2 regions of the Paenibacillus sp. FSL M7-0896 genome follow, and region 1 is predicted to be linked to the other one. Evidence: riboswitches for the same ligand, from Rfam matches in the RefSeq annotation. Region 1 holds a riboswitch; the other holds the start of a gene.
The links. A riboswitch is a leader RNA that binds a small molecule or an ion and turns the genes downstream of it on or off. The one in region 1 is predicted to bind cyclic di-GMP.

Region 1 (8,049 bases):
TGTCCAGAAAATAACCCGTTTCTCCAGCAGCCCGATACACCAGAACAGCAGCAGGCCGCACAGCGCCGAAGCAATAATGGCCGAGAACATCACCGGCGTATCCATATGATAGGAAGAGACAAGCACTACATAACCGAGTCCCTTATTCGCTCCGACAAATTCGCCGACTATGGCACCGACTATCGCGAGCGAGGTGGAGATTTTGAGGGCAGAGAAGATATAAGGCAGACTCGTCGGCAGGCGCAGCTTCCAAAAGATTTCGCTTTTCGTCCCTTTGTAGGTGGAGAACAGCTCCCAGGCTTCGTATTCAATGGCCTTAAGCCCCTTGACACTGTTCACCAGAATCGGGAAAAAACAGATCAGCATCGAAGCGATTACCTTCGAGGTATACCCGGTCCCCAGCCAGACGACCAGCAGCGGGGCCAGCGCCACCAGCGGCGTAGTCTTAAGGGCGATGGCCAGCGGGAACATCCCTTTCTCAATCGGCTTGGAATGAACAAAAATCACTGCGGTAGCCAGGCCGAGGATATTGGCGAGAATGAACCCGGTCAGCGCTTCGCCCAGCGTAACCAGCGTATGCGACCACAGCGAGCCATTGATAGCCGAGACTACCTGCGTAGGCGCAGGTAGAAGATACATCGGAACCGACAGGAGACGTACAGCCAACTCCCACAGCAGCAGGAAGCCGAGCGCAAACGTGACCGGGTACAGGGTGTCTTTGATTTTGACCGTCATAGATGCTTCACCCGCTTTCTCAGTTCCTTGACAATCCGGTGAAATTCCGGCAGCTCCTCCATGCCCGCCTCACGCGGGGAGGGCAGCGTCACCGGAATGATATCCGTCACACCGGCAGGCCGGGGAGACATCATCACGACCCGGTCCGACAGCAGCGCGGATTCATGGATCGAATGGGTGACCATCACAATGCTGCTTAGACTGGTCTCCGGGCTCTCCCATAGCCGCAGCAGCTCGAAATTCAGCTTCTCACGCGTCAGCTCATCCAGTGCGCCGAACGGCTCATCCATCAGCAGCACCGTCGGATCAGCCGCCAGAGCTCGGGCAATCGCTGCCCGCTGCTGCATCCCGCCGCTGAGCTGATGCGGGAAGTGGTTCAGATAATCCTGGAGGCCGACCAGGCTCAGGGCACTTTCTGCTTTTTCACGTGCCTCGGCTTTGCTGAACTTCTTCTTCTCGCCCAGCTCCAGCGGCAGCATGACATTCTGCAGCGCGCTGAGCCACGGCATCAGGACCGGCTTCTGGAAGACCATGCCCAGGGACAGATCAGGTGAAGCATACGCCACCTCTCCACCGGCCTCCGGGCTTAACAGCCGCAGCATCAACCGGAGTGTTGTGGATTTCCCGCAGCCGCTTGGTCCAAGAATCGAAATGAACTCATTGCGGTATACATCAAGGCTGACCTGATCCAGCACAGGCACGTTGCCGAAAGAAAGAGAGCAATTGCGCAGGGAGAGCATGGTTTCCCGGGTACCGGGATGCCGCGCGGCGGCAGCATCCAGCTGTTCTTTGATCGCTGTTGTCATTATCGGGTCCCTCCTTATTTCAAAAACTCGTTGGTGAACAATCCGCCGATGTCCTGTTCCTTTTTCACAAATCCCAGCTCGACCAGATTCTTCTGCAATGTCTCCCAAGATGCCTCGTCCATTGAGCCCAGCGGGAGCTTCTCCGGATCCAGCAGCGGAATGCTGGCCTTCATCATATTGACCTCATGCTTCAGATCCAGCTTCTCGCCATACTTCAGACCGAATTCCGCCGCTTCCTCCGGATGCTTTACTGCATAATCCCAGCCCTGCATAGACGCCTGCACGAAGCTTGCGACCATCTCCGGGTCCTTCTTGATGATAGACTCCGTAGTGAACAAGGTATCAGCATAGAAATTGATGCCATAGTCGTTCGGGTCGATAATATTCACTTCCTTGCCCTGCTCCTCTACAGCCAGCACTTCATTAATGACATATCCGGGCCAGGCCTTGACCTGACCGGTTAACAGCGGACTCAGATCATATTTGACCGGCATCTCTTCGATTTGCGAAGGGTCGATACCCGCGCTTTTCTCCATGGCCCGGAAGGTCAGCTCTTCGTTGCCGCCCAGCTTAATGCCCACCTTTTGCCCGACCAGATCCTCCATCGTCTTGATCCCTGACTCTTTGAGCGTGAACATGACGAACGGGGTTTTGCGGTAGATCGCGGACAACGCTTTGACCGGGACGCCTTTCTCTCTGGCGATGACGATCTGGTCGGCACCGGTAACTCCGAACTCCTCACTGCCGGAAGCTACCATCTGCACAGCCGGGAAATCCGAGCCCCCCGGGCGGATCTCAACATCCAGCCCCGCTTCTTTATAGAAGCCTTTTTCCACTGCGGTATAAAAGCCGGCAAACTGCGCCTGGTGAATCCACTTCAGCCGGAGCACCACCTTTTTCAGCTCGCCCGAGCCTTCCGCTCCCTGGCCTTCAGCCTTCCCGGCTTCCGTATTGTTACCGCAGGCGGTCAGGAGCAGCATTAGCGAGGTTAACAGCATCAGCGCTTTTGTTCTGGACTTGTTCCACATGGTTATTCCCCCGTTTATGAATGATTTAGTATTGCTCCAGCGCCTTCAGCACCGCTTGTGAATCACTTACACTGCCGAACACTCCGCCCTGCATTTGAACCATACTCAGCGCCGCCAGGTGATTCGCTTCATCCGTCGCTCCTGTACAATCTGCAAGGATCAGACACTCGTACCCGCGGTCATTGGCTTCCCGCATCGTGGTGTGTACACAGACATCGGTAGTAATACCGGTCAGAATCAGATGGGTAATTCCTTTATTCTTCAGGATCAGGTCCAGGTCTGTTGCGTAAAAGCTCCCTTTGCCCGGCTTGTCTATAATGTACTCTCCGTGGGCAGGCGCCAGCTCATCAATGATCTGCCAGCCGCGCTCCCCCCGCACGAGGATTCGTCCCGCCGGTCCTTCGGAGCCGATCTCGGCCCCGATCTGGCGGCTGCGCCACCGCTTGTTCGCCGGCAGATCCGACAGATCCGGCTTATGCCCCTCGCGGGTATGGATCACGGTGAAGCCTTCGATGTCCCGGATACGGGCCAGCAGCCGCTGAATGGGCTGGATCGCCCTCGCTGTTAATGAGAGGTCATAACCCATTCTCTCGACGTAACCGCCCTTGCCGCAAAAATCCGTCTGCATGTCGATAATCATCAGCGCTGTCTTCGCCGGGTCCACAGCCCCGTCATAAGGCCAGATGTAAGGTGTTGCTGCAATCTGCATGGTTTATGCTCCTCTCCTGATGTCGCTATCTCTATTAATGTTATATTAGTTAACATTAATTCGCGTTTCCTTGGTATGAGTTAGATTATATTACAATGAATTTGCGATGTCTTCGGTTTTATTACGAAATAATACACTGAATGTTTGTGTTTATTTACACAGTTAACATATACATAACATTAACACTCGCAAAATCGCTTATCAAAAAAGAACACTCCGATTCTTACCAAGCCCAGGGTGTCCCAACAGTTGAATGCTCATACTTTCCTCCCCCTGCCTCTTCCATAAGCTGTAAGCGCTGGGAAACCAGTTTTTTTGTCGAAATAGAGCTGCATATTTCGAGTTTTTTGATAAATAGGCATAATATAGTTGAAAAATAGCTCTTTAAGTACTAGAATTAAGCTTGTTTGCAGAAGTTAATGACGCGTAAGAACTATTTATGACTCTTTTTGTCGATTACAGTCGACCATAACTCCCACCTCTACAGGATGTATATCATTGATCTATTTCTAAAGGCAAACTCCCCGAAAGGGCAGGACGCAAAGCCATGGGCCTAAGAACGCCGGAATCTGCGTTTACGGTTGCCAGGCTGCCAATAGAGACCACTTAAGCCAGCTGTTCAGGAGGGAAAGCCTCCCAGGCTTGATGATGTTCTTTTTCTGTACGAATTGCCATTGATCATACGAAAAAGTGAGGTTACAACCATGCCGCAGCAGGATATCGAACCAAGCCGATATGAATTCGTAGAGTCCCTGATGCTCGAACGTAAAGGTCTCCTGGATTCATTCTCTGTGGAGGGCCGAGCTTCTGACGGGACAACTGGAGATAAGAATGGAATTATCCTCGTGCAGGACAACCAGATATTCATTACTCCCCCGCTCCCCGGAGGTGCTCCCGCCCGCATTTCTGCGGTCCACCCTGTTGTCCTGAAGATCAACTGGAAGACCGTTACAGAGCCGACCGAGGTGACCAGGGCGGATTATATCACTTGGGAGATCTGTGAGAAGCCGCAATATGAAATTACCGTATCGCCTGACAAGCTCAAGGTCCACTTCACTTTATACCGTGCAGAGAAGTACGCCTGGAATCTGGTCAACTGCCCCGCCGCCTTCGAAGCGGTCGTCCGTGCCCAGCCCAATCCGGCGATGCTGCTGTCCACGCTCACCATAGAACAGATTATCGCCTCACTGGACAACCGTTTTATTCTGCGCAACCTGAACATTCCCGCCCTGTACGCGGAGCTGGAGAACCCTACATATCTTCCCGTATGCATCGCTGAAGGCAGATCCCCGCTGCCCGGCAAGGAAGCCCGGCTGGAATTCCTGCTGCCTGAGCATACACTGGAGGGGAACCGGATGCTTCAGGGACAGGGAGCCCGGGGTCAGAAGCCTGCGGAACCCTTGGAGTATCTCCGTTTCCCGGGAGCCCCCTTTGCCTTTGCAGGCGAAGTCTTCGCCCGCAAGCTGCCGCCGGAAGAAGGCATTCCCGGCCTCGACACAGACGGAAGGGTCCTGCCCCCTCCCCCGCCGCAGGATATCTACTTTGCTGCCGGTAATCATGCCAAGCTCCTTCCCTGTGGTAATATCGTGGCCCGGCATACCGGCAGACCCCGCATCTGCGGAGGAAACGGCAGCGTCCGGATATGTGACTTCCCTCCGGTCAGTCTTCTGGCCAGAGAGATGACAGATCCTGCGGGCGATGTTATGTTCGCAGGTGACATCATTGTACCGGGAGATCTGGAAGGACCTGTACGAATTGAAGCCCTCGGGAATGTGTACGTCTATGGCGATATCCGCCAATCTACAATTATAGCCACCGGCAGTATTTACGTTAGCGGCCAGGTCACCGGCAGCGGCCTGTACGCCGGACACGCCGGGGTAATGCAGCATCGTCTGCACAGCCTCGCATGCCTGCTGCGGACAGAGACGGACGGACTGCTTGAGGCAGCGCGCCAGCTGGCCAAGAATGTGGAATCCCGCCAGCAATCCGTGAATTACGGCCTGGTAGTCATGCTGCTGCTGGAGGATAAATACAGCCACTTGGGCAGCCTGATCCGTGATCTTCAAGCTGCGCTAAGCCGTATGAACGGGGCGTTCGGCTCCGGCACGGACCAGCTCTGGCAGATGCTTGAGGTATTCGCCCATCCGGGACAATTCACCGGGTACATTACTGACAGTGTACTAAGCCGCTTCTCCAGGCTGCTGCTTAAGCTGGGTGAGGAGATTGAGCTGCTCCAGGAGGAGCATGCGGTGATTAATCTCGCCCGGTCACAGGACAGCCGCCTGGAGTCCGGCGGCAAGCTGCTTGTGCGTGATTCCTGCTAAGACTACTACTAGATGAGGAGAAGTTAGAACATGCGATATAACCGTCTGGGCAATAGCGGCCTGCAGGTGTCCGCCCTGGGTCTTGGAACCAATTCCTTCGGCAAACGGGCAGATCAGGAGACCTCGGTCCGCATTCTGCACACCGCTATGGATCAGGGCATCAATTTCATCGATACCGCCAATATCTATGCCGGATCTGAATCGGAGCGGATCATCGGCCTTGCGCTTGAAGGCAAACGCCATAACGCAGTGCTGGCGACCAAAGCCGGATTGCCGAAGCATGAGGGACCCGGTGGCAGCGGCTCTTCGCGCCATCATCTGATGCAGGAGCTGGAGGGCAGCCTGCGCCGGCTGAAGACCGACTATGTGGATCTGTATCAGATTCACACCTTCGATCCCTACACACCGCTGGAGGAAACGCTGCGTACGCTGGATGATCTGATCTCCGCAGGCAAGGTGCGCTATATCGGAGCCTCCAATTATGCCGCCTGGGAGCTGATGAAGGCGCTTGGAATCAGCGAAGCCCGGCACTTCGCGAAATACATCTCTATCCAGTGCAGCTATTCGCTGGCTGACCGCACGCCCGAAGCGGAGCTGCTTCCGCTCTGCCTGGATCAGGGTCTGGGCATCATCCCATACTTCCCTCTGGCGGGCGGCATTCTTACCGGCAAATATACTGGCAGCAGCAAAGCCCCTGCCGGCTCCAGAGCAGAGACCGATCCGAACTTCCGCCGCTTCCTTACCCCGGAGCGCATCTCGCTCGGGGAGCAGGTTCAGGCCATTGCGGAGGGACTGGGCACCTCACCTGCAGCTCTATCCCTGGCCTGGCTGATGAACCGGCCCGCCGTCTCCACGGTGATTGTCGGTGCAACTACAGTAGAGCAGGTACAACATAATCTGCAGAGTCTCTCCGCTTCAACGGATGCGGGAATACTTGAGCAGCTTGACCAGGCCAGCGCCGCCTTCCGCACCAGCGAGCCGTTTGCAGTCTACCGGCTGCCGTAAGCGCTGACGGTGACGTTCATATTCATATACAAAAGCGAGCCCCCTTATACGGAGACTCGCTTTTGTGTATTTTGGCTAATGCTGAAGCTGTATTGTATTATACCGCAGCAATAAACCGCTCCATGTCTTCCTGTACGGTAGTAATACCGCCGATACCGAAGGTATCTACCAGAACCTTAGCTACATTAGGCGACAGGAAGGCCGGAAGTGTAGGACCCAGGTGAATGTTCTTCACGCCCAGATGCAGCAGCGCCAGCAGTACAATCACCGCTTTTTGCTCATACCAGGCAATGTTATAGGAGATCGGAAGATCGTTGATGTCTGCAAGACCGAACACTTCCTTCAGCTTAAGCGCTATAACCACAAGAGAATAGGAGTCATTGCACTGGCCGGCATCAAGCACGCGGGGAATTCCGCCGATATCGCCAAGCGCCAGCTTGTTATATTTGTATTTGGCACAGCCGGCGGTCAGGATCACCGTATCACTCGGCAGCTCTGCTGCGAAGTCGGTGTAATAATTCCGGCTCTTCATCCGCCCGTCGCAGCCGGCCATGACGAAGAATTGCTTGATGGCGCCGCTCTCTACCGCTCCAACCACCTGATCCGCGACATTCATTACAGCCGCATGCGCGAAGCCGCCGATAATCTCGCCTGTCTCAATCTCCACCGGAGCGCTGCAGCTCTTGGCCTGCTCAATCAGCGCCGAGAAATCCTTCTCTCCGTCCGCGCCTGCCGCGATATGCTGAATTCCCGGATACCCGGTGTTGCCTGTCGTGTACAGCCGGTCTTTGTAGCTGTCCTTCGGCGGCACAATACAGTTCGTAGTCATCAGAATCGGACCATTGAAGCTGGCAAATTCCTCATTCTGCTTCCACCATGCATTGCCGTAGTTGCCTACGAAGTGGCTATACTTCTTGAAGGCCGGATAGTAGTGGGCCGGCAGCATCTCACTGTGCGTATACACATCCACTCCGGTACCCTCGGTCTGCTTCAACAGCGCCTCCATATCCTTGAGGTCATGACCGCTGATCAGAATACCAGGGTTCGTGCCTACCCCAATATTGACTGTGGTAATCTCCGGATTGCCGTAGGCTGCGGTGTTCGCACGGTCAAGCAGCGCCATCACATCCACGCCGAACTTGCCGCATTCCAGCACCAGAGCCGTCAGCTCACCGCCGCTTAGATTGTCATCCAGTGCTGCAGCCAAGCCTTTCTCCATAAAAGCATGTGCTCCTGCTTCATAGAAGCCCAGTACCGCAGCATGCTCCATGTAAGCAGCCATTCCCTTCAGGCCATAGGTCAGCAGCTCGCGCAAGGAACGGATATCCTCATGCTCCGTAGCAAGCACACCGACGGTTGCCGCCTTGTCCATCAGCTCTTCATCAGTCACTGCATTCCAGTTCGCTGCGTCATGCTCCGACAAATAGGCCATCACTCCGGCA
Region 2 (8,049 bases), 2.5 Mb from region 1:
CATTTTTGGACAGATCATAATAGAAGTTCCCCGTGTACTTGTACTCGTCCCAGAAGGTTGTATGGACGATTAATTTACCCGCCCCCGCTCCTTCCCTGCGCATCAGGGGTACAGCATAATAATTACTCATTAGCTGCGCCCTCACACCCGCAGTGAACATATGATCCCAATGCTGCACCGGCTGCTCCCAGAACGGTTCATTCCCGATAGGGAGAGTATTGCCGCCCCAGACGTTATTGACCAGAATATCCAATCTGCCCTGCTCTGCGCTAATCTGCCGGATTACAGCCTCTGTCTCGCTGTCATTGGTATGATCACAGCGGATCACAGCTCCGTCCCCGCCTGAGCGGCGGATCTCAGCCAGCACCCCTTCAAGCGTTCTTGCTTTTCCCTCCTGCGGCATACCGGCATTCCTGCCCGTAATGTATACATAGGCACCAGCCTTCGCCAGCTCCAGTGCAATGCCTCTGCCCGCTCCCCTGCTCCCGCCTGTTACCAATGCCACTTTCCCTTGCAGATTTGTCATTTGATCCGCTCCCTTTCATCTATCATACCCGGATTAGATGATCATTTGCGCTAATCCGTACTCTTGTCTAATATATACCTTATACATGACAACCATTGACATATATAAATAATACATTCAAGGGAGGTTGCAGAATGAGAGCGGATCGCCTGATCACTATCGTTCAGCTCTTACAGAGCCGCGGGAAAATCAGCTCCAAAGAGCTGGCGCTAACGCTGGAGGTATCCGAACGTACAATCTTCCGGGATATGGAAGCACTAAGCTTCTCCGGCATCCCCGTGCTGGCGGAGCGCGGCCGGGAAGGCGGCTGGAAGCTGGCTGAAGGCTACCGGAATTCCCTGACCGGAATGAACACCAAGGAGATTGCCGCGCTGCTGGTGCCCGCTGATCCGGCGATTCTGCACGCTCTGGGCATTCAGGAGGAGTTCTCCTCGGCCGCCCGCAAGCTGCAGGCCGTCGCTACCCGGCAGCCAGTCACCCCCTTCAGCTTCCTCAGCCAGCGGATTCACATCGACGGAGCCGGGTGGCATCCCTCCGGGGAGACCTATCCCTGCCTATCCGCTTTGCAGGGAGCCTTATGGGAGAACCGCAAGGTGAGCATCACCTATCTCCGCGGGGAGGACGCCGCCGAGCGGCTGGTTGCACCTCTGGGGCTGGTAGTTAAGCGCGGCGTCTGGTACTTGGTCGCGGGGCATGACGGCGAGCTGCGGACCTACAGGGTCTCCAGAATCACTGAGGCCAAAGTCACAGATGAGTCTTTTGAGCAACCGGAGGATTTCGTCCTGTCTGAGTACTGGGAGACCTCCACCGCCGCATTCAAGTCTGCCTTGCCCAGGTACCCCTCCAGCCTTCTTGTAAGAGAGCAAACGATGAAGGAGCTGCAGAAGGAGCGATACGTCGCCCTGTTGCACCAGGAGCCTGCTGAGGCCCCGGGCTGGATCAGGGCCGAGGCTGAGTTCAACACGCCGGAGTCTGCGTGCCGGATCATCCTGTCCCTGGGTCAGGGTATCAAGGTGACGGCACCGCCTGAGCTTGCGGATACTGTTGCTGCGGCTCTGCGTGAAGCGGCAGCATTATACGATTTTTAATAATAGACCAAATGCACTAGTATCCCCTATAATATTACAATACACATTATTATTTATAGGGGGACTTTACATTATGGACTGGATGAACAAGCTGCCGTTGAAACAAAAAATCGTCACCGGATGTTACCTGGTTGCCGCTTTATTCGCTGTCCCTGTCTTAATCACGCTAATCCTCATGGACAGGCTGCTCATCGGCATTATTCTTGTCGCCGTCCTGGCAGCGCTGACTTACCCGCTTGCGCGCTTCATTGAGAGAACGCTTACATCTTCATTTGAGGATATCTCCAATGTGACGCACACGATTGCCAAAGGCGACTTCACCAGCCGTGCCGATGAGAATGGCTCCATGGGCGACATCAGCCGCTCCTTCAATACCATGATTGACAAGCTCAAAAAAATCCTCACCGATGCCTCACAGATTACCCGTCAGGTTATGGACGCCAGCCGCGGGATTGAAGACAAGAATCAGAACCTGAAGTTTGTCATGGCGCAGGTGGCTTCCTCCTCCAATGAACTGGCCCTCGGTGCTAACGAAATCTCGGTGGATATCGCTGATATGACCGAATCGATCAAGGATATCGAAATCAAAGTCTCCAATTATACGAATTCCACCAAGGAAATGAATAAAAGGTCTGTACATACGCTGGAATTGGTAGAACAGGGACGGCAATCGGTGGATACCCAAGCCGAAGGCATGCGCAAGAACATCCAGGCTACCCAGAAGGTGGCGGATACTATCGAAGCCCTATCGCATAACGCACGAGGCATTACGATGATTACCAAGACAATTACCGAAATTGCTGAACAGACCAATCTGCTGTCGCTCAATGCTTCTATTGAAGCCGCCCGTGCAGGCGAACATGGCCGCGGGTTCGCCGTTGTTGCCCAGGAGGTCCGCAAGCTGGCCGAGGAATCCACCGCTTCAACCAAAGAGGTGTTCGGTCTGGTACGCAGCATCGAAGCGGATATCAAGCAGGCTATCGATAACATCGCCATCAATGAAGAGGTAGTCCAGGTGCAGAATGAGATGATTACGGAGACAGCCAACATTTTTGCTCAAATTGTGCATAGTGTCCAATACATAACCGAGCAGATTGCCTCCTTTTCCGCAGAGAGTGACCTTATGCTGGAGAGCGCGCTCAAGATCTCCGGGGCGATCGAGAATATCTCAGCCATCACCCAGGAGACCGCCGCAGGGACGGAAGAGGTATCCGCAGCGATGAACGAACAGATTCATGCTCTTCAATCCGTAGCTGAGGAGACAGAGAAGATGACCTCCGCGGTCTTCAACCTGCAAAAAACGATTCATATTTTCAAATTTTAACCTCAGCACAAAGAGACACGCCTGCGGAATTTTCTGCGGGAGGTGTCTCTTTTTTTGGGCAAAACAAAGATTGTTATGTAATATTCACAAATTGTTGAAATTGTGCATAAGGGTAAAAACCGTGCTTTGCACTTCTTTACTATAGTCGTTCTATTGTCATAGCTTGTCTATAAGCTAACATCTTACATCACTATTACTTAAGTCCTATCACCGAAATTTGTAATGCTGTATATCTAGTGAATTCTTAATGTTTTGCAGTAAATCAGGAATGTAATGAGGCTTTGTGCTCACTTCCCACATTAATCAACCTAAACGGCCATTTGCATTTTAAGACTTTAGTCTTCCAGGGACAACCATTTTCAAAAGTTTGAAAATCCAAATATTTAGCCATTTCCACTCCTGAATATTCGTCAAATTCCGAGTTTCTTCTCACAGGGGTTATTGACAAAAGCGGAGCAAGGAATATATTGTAAAGGAAAATTCTCCACAAATTCATTTATAACCGCATACCGGCAAAATTCACCGAAAGGGAATGACGCAAAGCCATGGATCTACAGTCTCATTTCTGAAGTGGGATCATGACAGCCAGGTTGCTGAAAAACTGTGAACGCCTTAGGTTTCGCGTTTGATTATGGTGATTCGTGCAACAGACCTGTGCTCCAATGGTGAGTACAGGTTTTCTATTGCTGACGTATACAAATAACAACTTGCGGGGTGGATGTTCTGAAGACAGTTGCAGATTATATGGCGGAAGCATTACACAATCTGGGAGTCACTCATTCTTTTGGAATCATAGGCAAGTCTATTTGCCCCATCGCTTTGAAAATGGTTGACTACGGTATAGAGTTCATCCCCGGCCGGCACGAATCCAGCTCCGGCTTCGCCGCCGGCGGTTATGCTCTGAAGACCGGCAGTCTCGGGGTAGCCTTCGGCACCTCCGGTCCTGGGGGAACGAATCTGCTCACCGCAGCAGCGCATGCCAAGGCCAATAATCTTCCCGTCCTCTTCATCACCGGACATCAGTCCATCAAGGAGCTGGGCATTCCCCAATGTCAGGATTCCACTTCCTACCTGGCTGATTTGGCGGATATGTTCCGGCCGGCCACCCTCTTCAGCAAGCTCGTTGAACGCGGCGATCACTTCAGCACGATTTTCAACCATGCCCTATCCATCGCCCTGGGTGACCAAAAAGGTCCGGTCCATCTCTGCATTCCGTTTGATGTGCAGACAGAGCGGCTCGCGGAATGCCGGATTGTTCTGCCGGAACGCGAGGGACTAGTCAGTTATCAGAACTATGACCGGGTCATCTCGGCGATTAATCAATCCGCTAGGCCCCTGATCATTGCCGGTAAAGGCGTCAACCGCTCAGGTGCCCATCAGGAACTGGTTCAGCTGGCCGAAACCTTCAACATTCCTGTAGTCACCTCTCCAGGCGGCAAAGGTGCAATAGCTTATGATCACCCGCTCTACCACGGTCCTGTCGGCGTTGGCGGCTCCTCGCACGGCGATGAATTGCTGAACAACAGCGACCTGTTCATTGTTCTGGGCTCCCGCCTGAGCGACATGACCATCTGCAACCTGAAGCCGGAGAATCATCCGCCGCAGCTGATCCAGTTCGATGTAGATCCAACCTTTGTCGGCAAAATACTGTCCTCATCCACCATCGCTGTCGGCGGGGACTTAAGGGACAACCTGGCACTGTATCTTCAGAAGCTGGACCCCTCTACGGTCACCAAGCATGAAATCACAATCTCCAATGCTTACAATGACGAGTTGCCCGTGCTGGCGGGGCTCTCTCTGGCTTCGGTAATGAGCACGATGAGCGACCTGATTCCTTACAACAGCAGCGTGTTTGTAGATGACGGCAGCCACGGGTTCAATGCTGTGAAATGGTTCAATGTCCGCAGGCCCGGCAGCTTCATATTCGATGCCTACTTTGCTTGCATGGGCAATTCAATTGGCATGGCGATCGGTGCCAAGACGGCTTCTCCCGGAGAGACTGTCTTCTGCATTACCGGTGACGGCTGTTTTATGATGCTCGGAACTGAAATAAACACAGCCGTTTGCAAGGACATTCCGGTGATTTTCATTGTGGTGAACAATAAGCAGCTGGATATGGCGCTTAAGGGTATGGAGAAAACGACCGGCCGGATTGACGGTACGATCTTCGAGGTTCCGATGGATGCCGTGAAATTCGCCGAATCGCTGGGTGCAGCCGGCTTCCGCTGTGAGACGCAGGAGGAGTTCGCTGCCGCAATCCGCGAAGCTGTGGCACTTAACAAGGCTGTTGTCATTGAGCTGCTGACTGACCGTGATGAAATGCCTCCTACGGCCCACCGCACTCTGGATCTTACGTAAGGAAGCCGTATCCGCACACCTTTTCTAACCTACTATCAGGAGGACATATCGTGAACAAGAACATGAACAGCGGACTCGATCATTTCACTGATCTCTCAGGAGATTATGGGGCCAAGGCCCTGGCTCCGATCAAAGAGCATTTTCCGGAATTAGCCGAATATATCATGGGCAATGCCTATGGCGATATTTTTCAGCGGACCACGATTGGCTCTGACTGGAAGGAGATCGCGGTGATCTCGTCGCTGATTACGATGGGACAATATGAACAGCTGGGGGTTCATTATGTAATGGCGCTCCGCGTTGGCATGACCGTCGAGCAGATCAAGGGCGTGCTGCTGCATCTGACCCCTTGCGTCGGTGCCCCCCGGGTGATTTCGGCCTTTAATGTGCTGCTGGATACCCTGGAGGAGATCAAAGAAAAATCTTCATAAATCTACAAATTTCGACTTTTGATTGCACGTTTCAGTATGATCTGGTTATAATGAAGGCAAAATATCCCAAATCGAATTGCGGTTTTGTCGAATAGAGTCGCAGGAATAACGTTTTGGAGGTATTGGAAATTACACTTAGGGAGAGATCAACATGGGACAATTTATTTTGAAGACAGATACTGCGAAGAAAGTAATCAATATTGAGCTGGAGGGAACCTTCTCTAACGAGGACGGGCTCAAATCTATACAGGCTTACCAGCAGACTATTAACCCGATCAGCCCTGCTGAATATGCACTAGAGATCGACTGCCGCAAGCTGAATGTAACCGCTCCTGATGTTGTACCGCTGCTTGAAGGCTGCTTCATCATGTTCAAGGCTGACGGCTTCCAGAAAGTGAGTCTTACCCTGGAAAATAACCCGATCCTCAAAATGCAGCTGGCACGCCTGGGCCGCAAAGCAGGACTTGAGAATCTGGAGATCACTTCAACCGTACAAGCTTAATAAATACAATTTAAACCTAAATCAGCCGCTTGAAACGCACATGTTCATTCATTAAACCGGCTGCTAATGCTGGAAGAGAGTTTTGTAAGAAGCAGATTTGTGAGAAGTATAGCTAACAAAACTTTAGGAGGTCTGTACTATGGCGGGGATTCGCATTAAGGACATTGATATCTACCATCCAGACAAAAGAATCGGCAATGACTTCTTCATTCAGCATTTTGATGACAAAGGTATTGATATCCGTGGACTGCTGGCTACTCTGGGCCGTGAAAACCGCTACAGCATCGACAGCCCGGATGAGAATTCCCTGACAATGGCTTTTGAAGCCGCAAGTAATGTTCTGGAGAAAACCGGTCTTACCGGCCCTGACATTGACCTGATCGCTTATGCAAGCCAGACCCCTGAATATATATTTCCTACGAACTCATTGATGATTCACCGACTGATTAACGGGGCTTCGCATACCATCTGTATTGACAGCAATGCCAACTGTGCCGGAATGACCGCCTCGGTTGAGCAGGTCAGCCGCCAGATGATGGCGAACCCGAGAATCCGCCGCGCCCTGGTCATCGGCTCCGATTACGTGGCACCTCATGCGGACAAAAATGATCCGGTATATTACGCGAACTTCGGTGATGCCGCTGCCGCTGTCATTCTGGAGCGCGATGAGCATTCGGTCGGTTTCATTGACTCTATCTATCAGACAGACACCTGTGTGTACGGCAACTCTCTGTTCCCGGCAGAAGGCCTGGCTAAGCTCGGACGCACCGGTGTTGCTGCAGGAGAGTTCAATGTGAAGTTCATTCCATTCGATGATTCCATCTGTGTGGATGCCGCTTCCGAATCAATCAACACTCTGCTGAGCAACAACGGGATTGCCCCTGAATCGGTCAAGGCTGCCTGCTTCTCACAGCTGTCTCTTCCGAACATCCAGGCCGTCTCCGGCAAAACCGGTATTAACCCTGAGGCCGCAGTCTACATAGGCGATGAGTTCGGCTATACCTCGACCAGCAGCCCGTTCATTGCCCTTCACAGAGCCGTCACTACCGGGCAGCTGGAACGCGGAGACAAAGTTCTGTTCTGGACCGTGGGCGCCGGATGGCAGAATGTCGCATTTGTAATGGAGTACTAATCTTACTGTTCATTCTGTTCCAGAGTAAAAAACGGCCCGCAGCAGAGTTTCTGCCTGCGGGCCGTTTCTGTTCTTAATGCCTCTACTCCGCTCTAAAGTCTGCCTTCGTGCTTGCCCTCATGCTTCTCCCAGCCCATCGTGCGCGATACAGCATCCTGCCAGGCACCGTATCTGCGTTCCCGCTCCTCCGGCTCCATCTGCGGCGAGAAAACCTTCTCGGCCGTATTGAAGCTCTCCAGCTGCTCACGGGTCCATACCCCGGAGGTTAGTCCGGCTAGCAGCGCAGCGCCAAGTGCTGTAGTCTCCGCGTAGGTTGTACGTGTCACTTCGCTGCCCAGAATATCGGCCTGGAACTGCATCAGCAGATTGTTGCGCACCGCACCGCCGTCTACCCTCAGGCCGGTGAGCGGCATGCCGGCATCCTTCTGCATCGCGTCGATGACATCGCGGGACTGGAAGGCCAGTGATTCCAGCGTCGCCCGTACCAGATGTGCGGAGGTGGTGCCACGCGTCAAGCCGAATATGGCGCCCCGCGCATACATATCCCAGTAAGGCGCACCCAGGCCGGTAAAGGCTGGCACTACCACAACCCCCTCACTCTCGTCCACCTCGCTGGCCTTCTCTTCCGAGTCGGCGGGCGCGACAATTAGCCCCAGCCCCTCCTGCAGCCACTGCACAGCCGCTCCAG

Region 2: linked by a shared signal. The riboswitch ahead of MKY12_RS19485 (thiamine pyrophosphate-binding protein) and the one ahead of MKY12_RS30100 (flagellar assembly protein A) in region 1 are both predicted to bind cyclic di-GMP.

Annotation. Positions count from the first base shown of each region.
Region 1 is NZ_CP150250.1:6,952,974-6,961,022, forward strand. It holds gene MKY12_RS30080 (ABC transporter permease) at 1-735, opposite strand, end outside; gene MKY12_RS30085 (ABC transporter ATP-binding protein) at 732-1,541, opposite strand; gene MKY12_RS30090 (ABC transporter substrate-binding protein) at 1,556-2,569, opposite strand; gene MKY12_RS30095 (isochorismatase family cysteine hydrolase) at 2,595-3,278, opposite strand; cyclic di-GMP riboswitch class I at 3,783-3,875, shown strand; gene MKY12_RS30100 (flagellar assembly protein A) at 3,953-5,602, shown strand; gene MKY12_RS30105 (aldo/keto reductase) at 5,633-6,607, shown strand; gene hcp (hydroxylamine reductase) at 6,705-8,049, opposite strand, start outside.
Region 2 is NZ_CP150250.1:4,493,087-4,501,135, forward strand. It holds gene MKY12_RS19470 (SDR family NAD(P)-dependent oxidoreductase) at 1-526, opposite strand, end outside; gene MKY12_RS19475 (YafY family protein) at 661-1,614, shown strand; gene MKY12_RS19480 (methyl-accepting chemotaxis protein) at 1,688-2,938, shown strand; cyclic di-GMP riboswitch class I at 3,440-3,536, shown strand; gene MKY12_RS19485 (thiamine pyrophosphate-binding protein) at 3,653-5,296, shown strand; gene MKY12_RS19490 (carboxymuconolactone decarboxylase family protein) at 5,347-5,727, shown strand; gene MKY12_RS19495 (hypothetical protein) at 5,879-6,229, shown strand; gene MKY12_RS19500 (3-oxoacyl-[acyl-carrier-protein] synthase III C-terminal domain-containing protein) at 6,369-7,361, shown strand; gene glpK (glycerol kinase GlpK) at 7,454-8,049, opposite strand, start outside.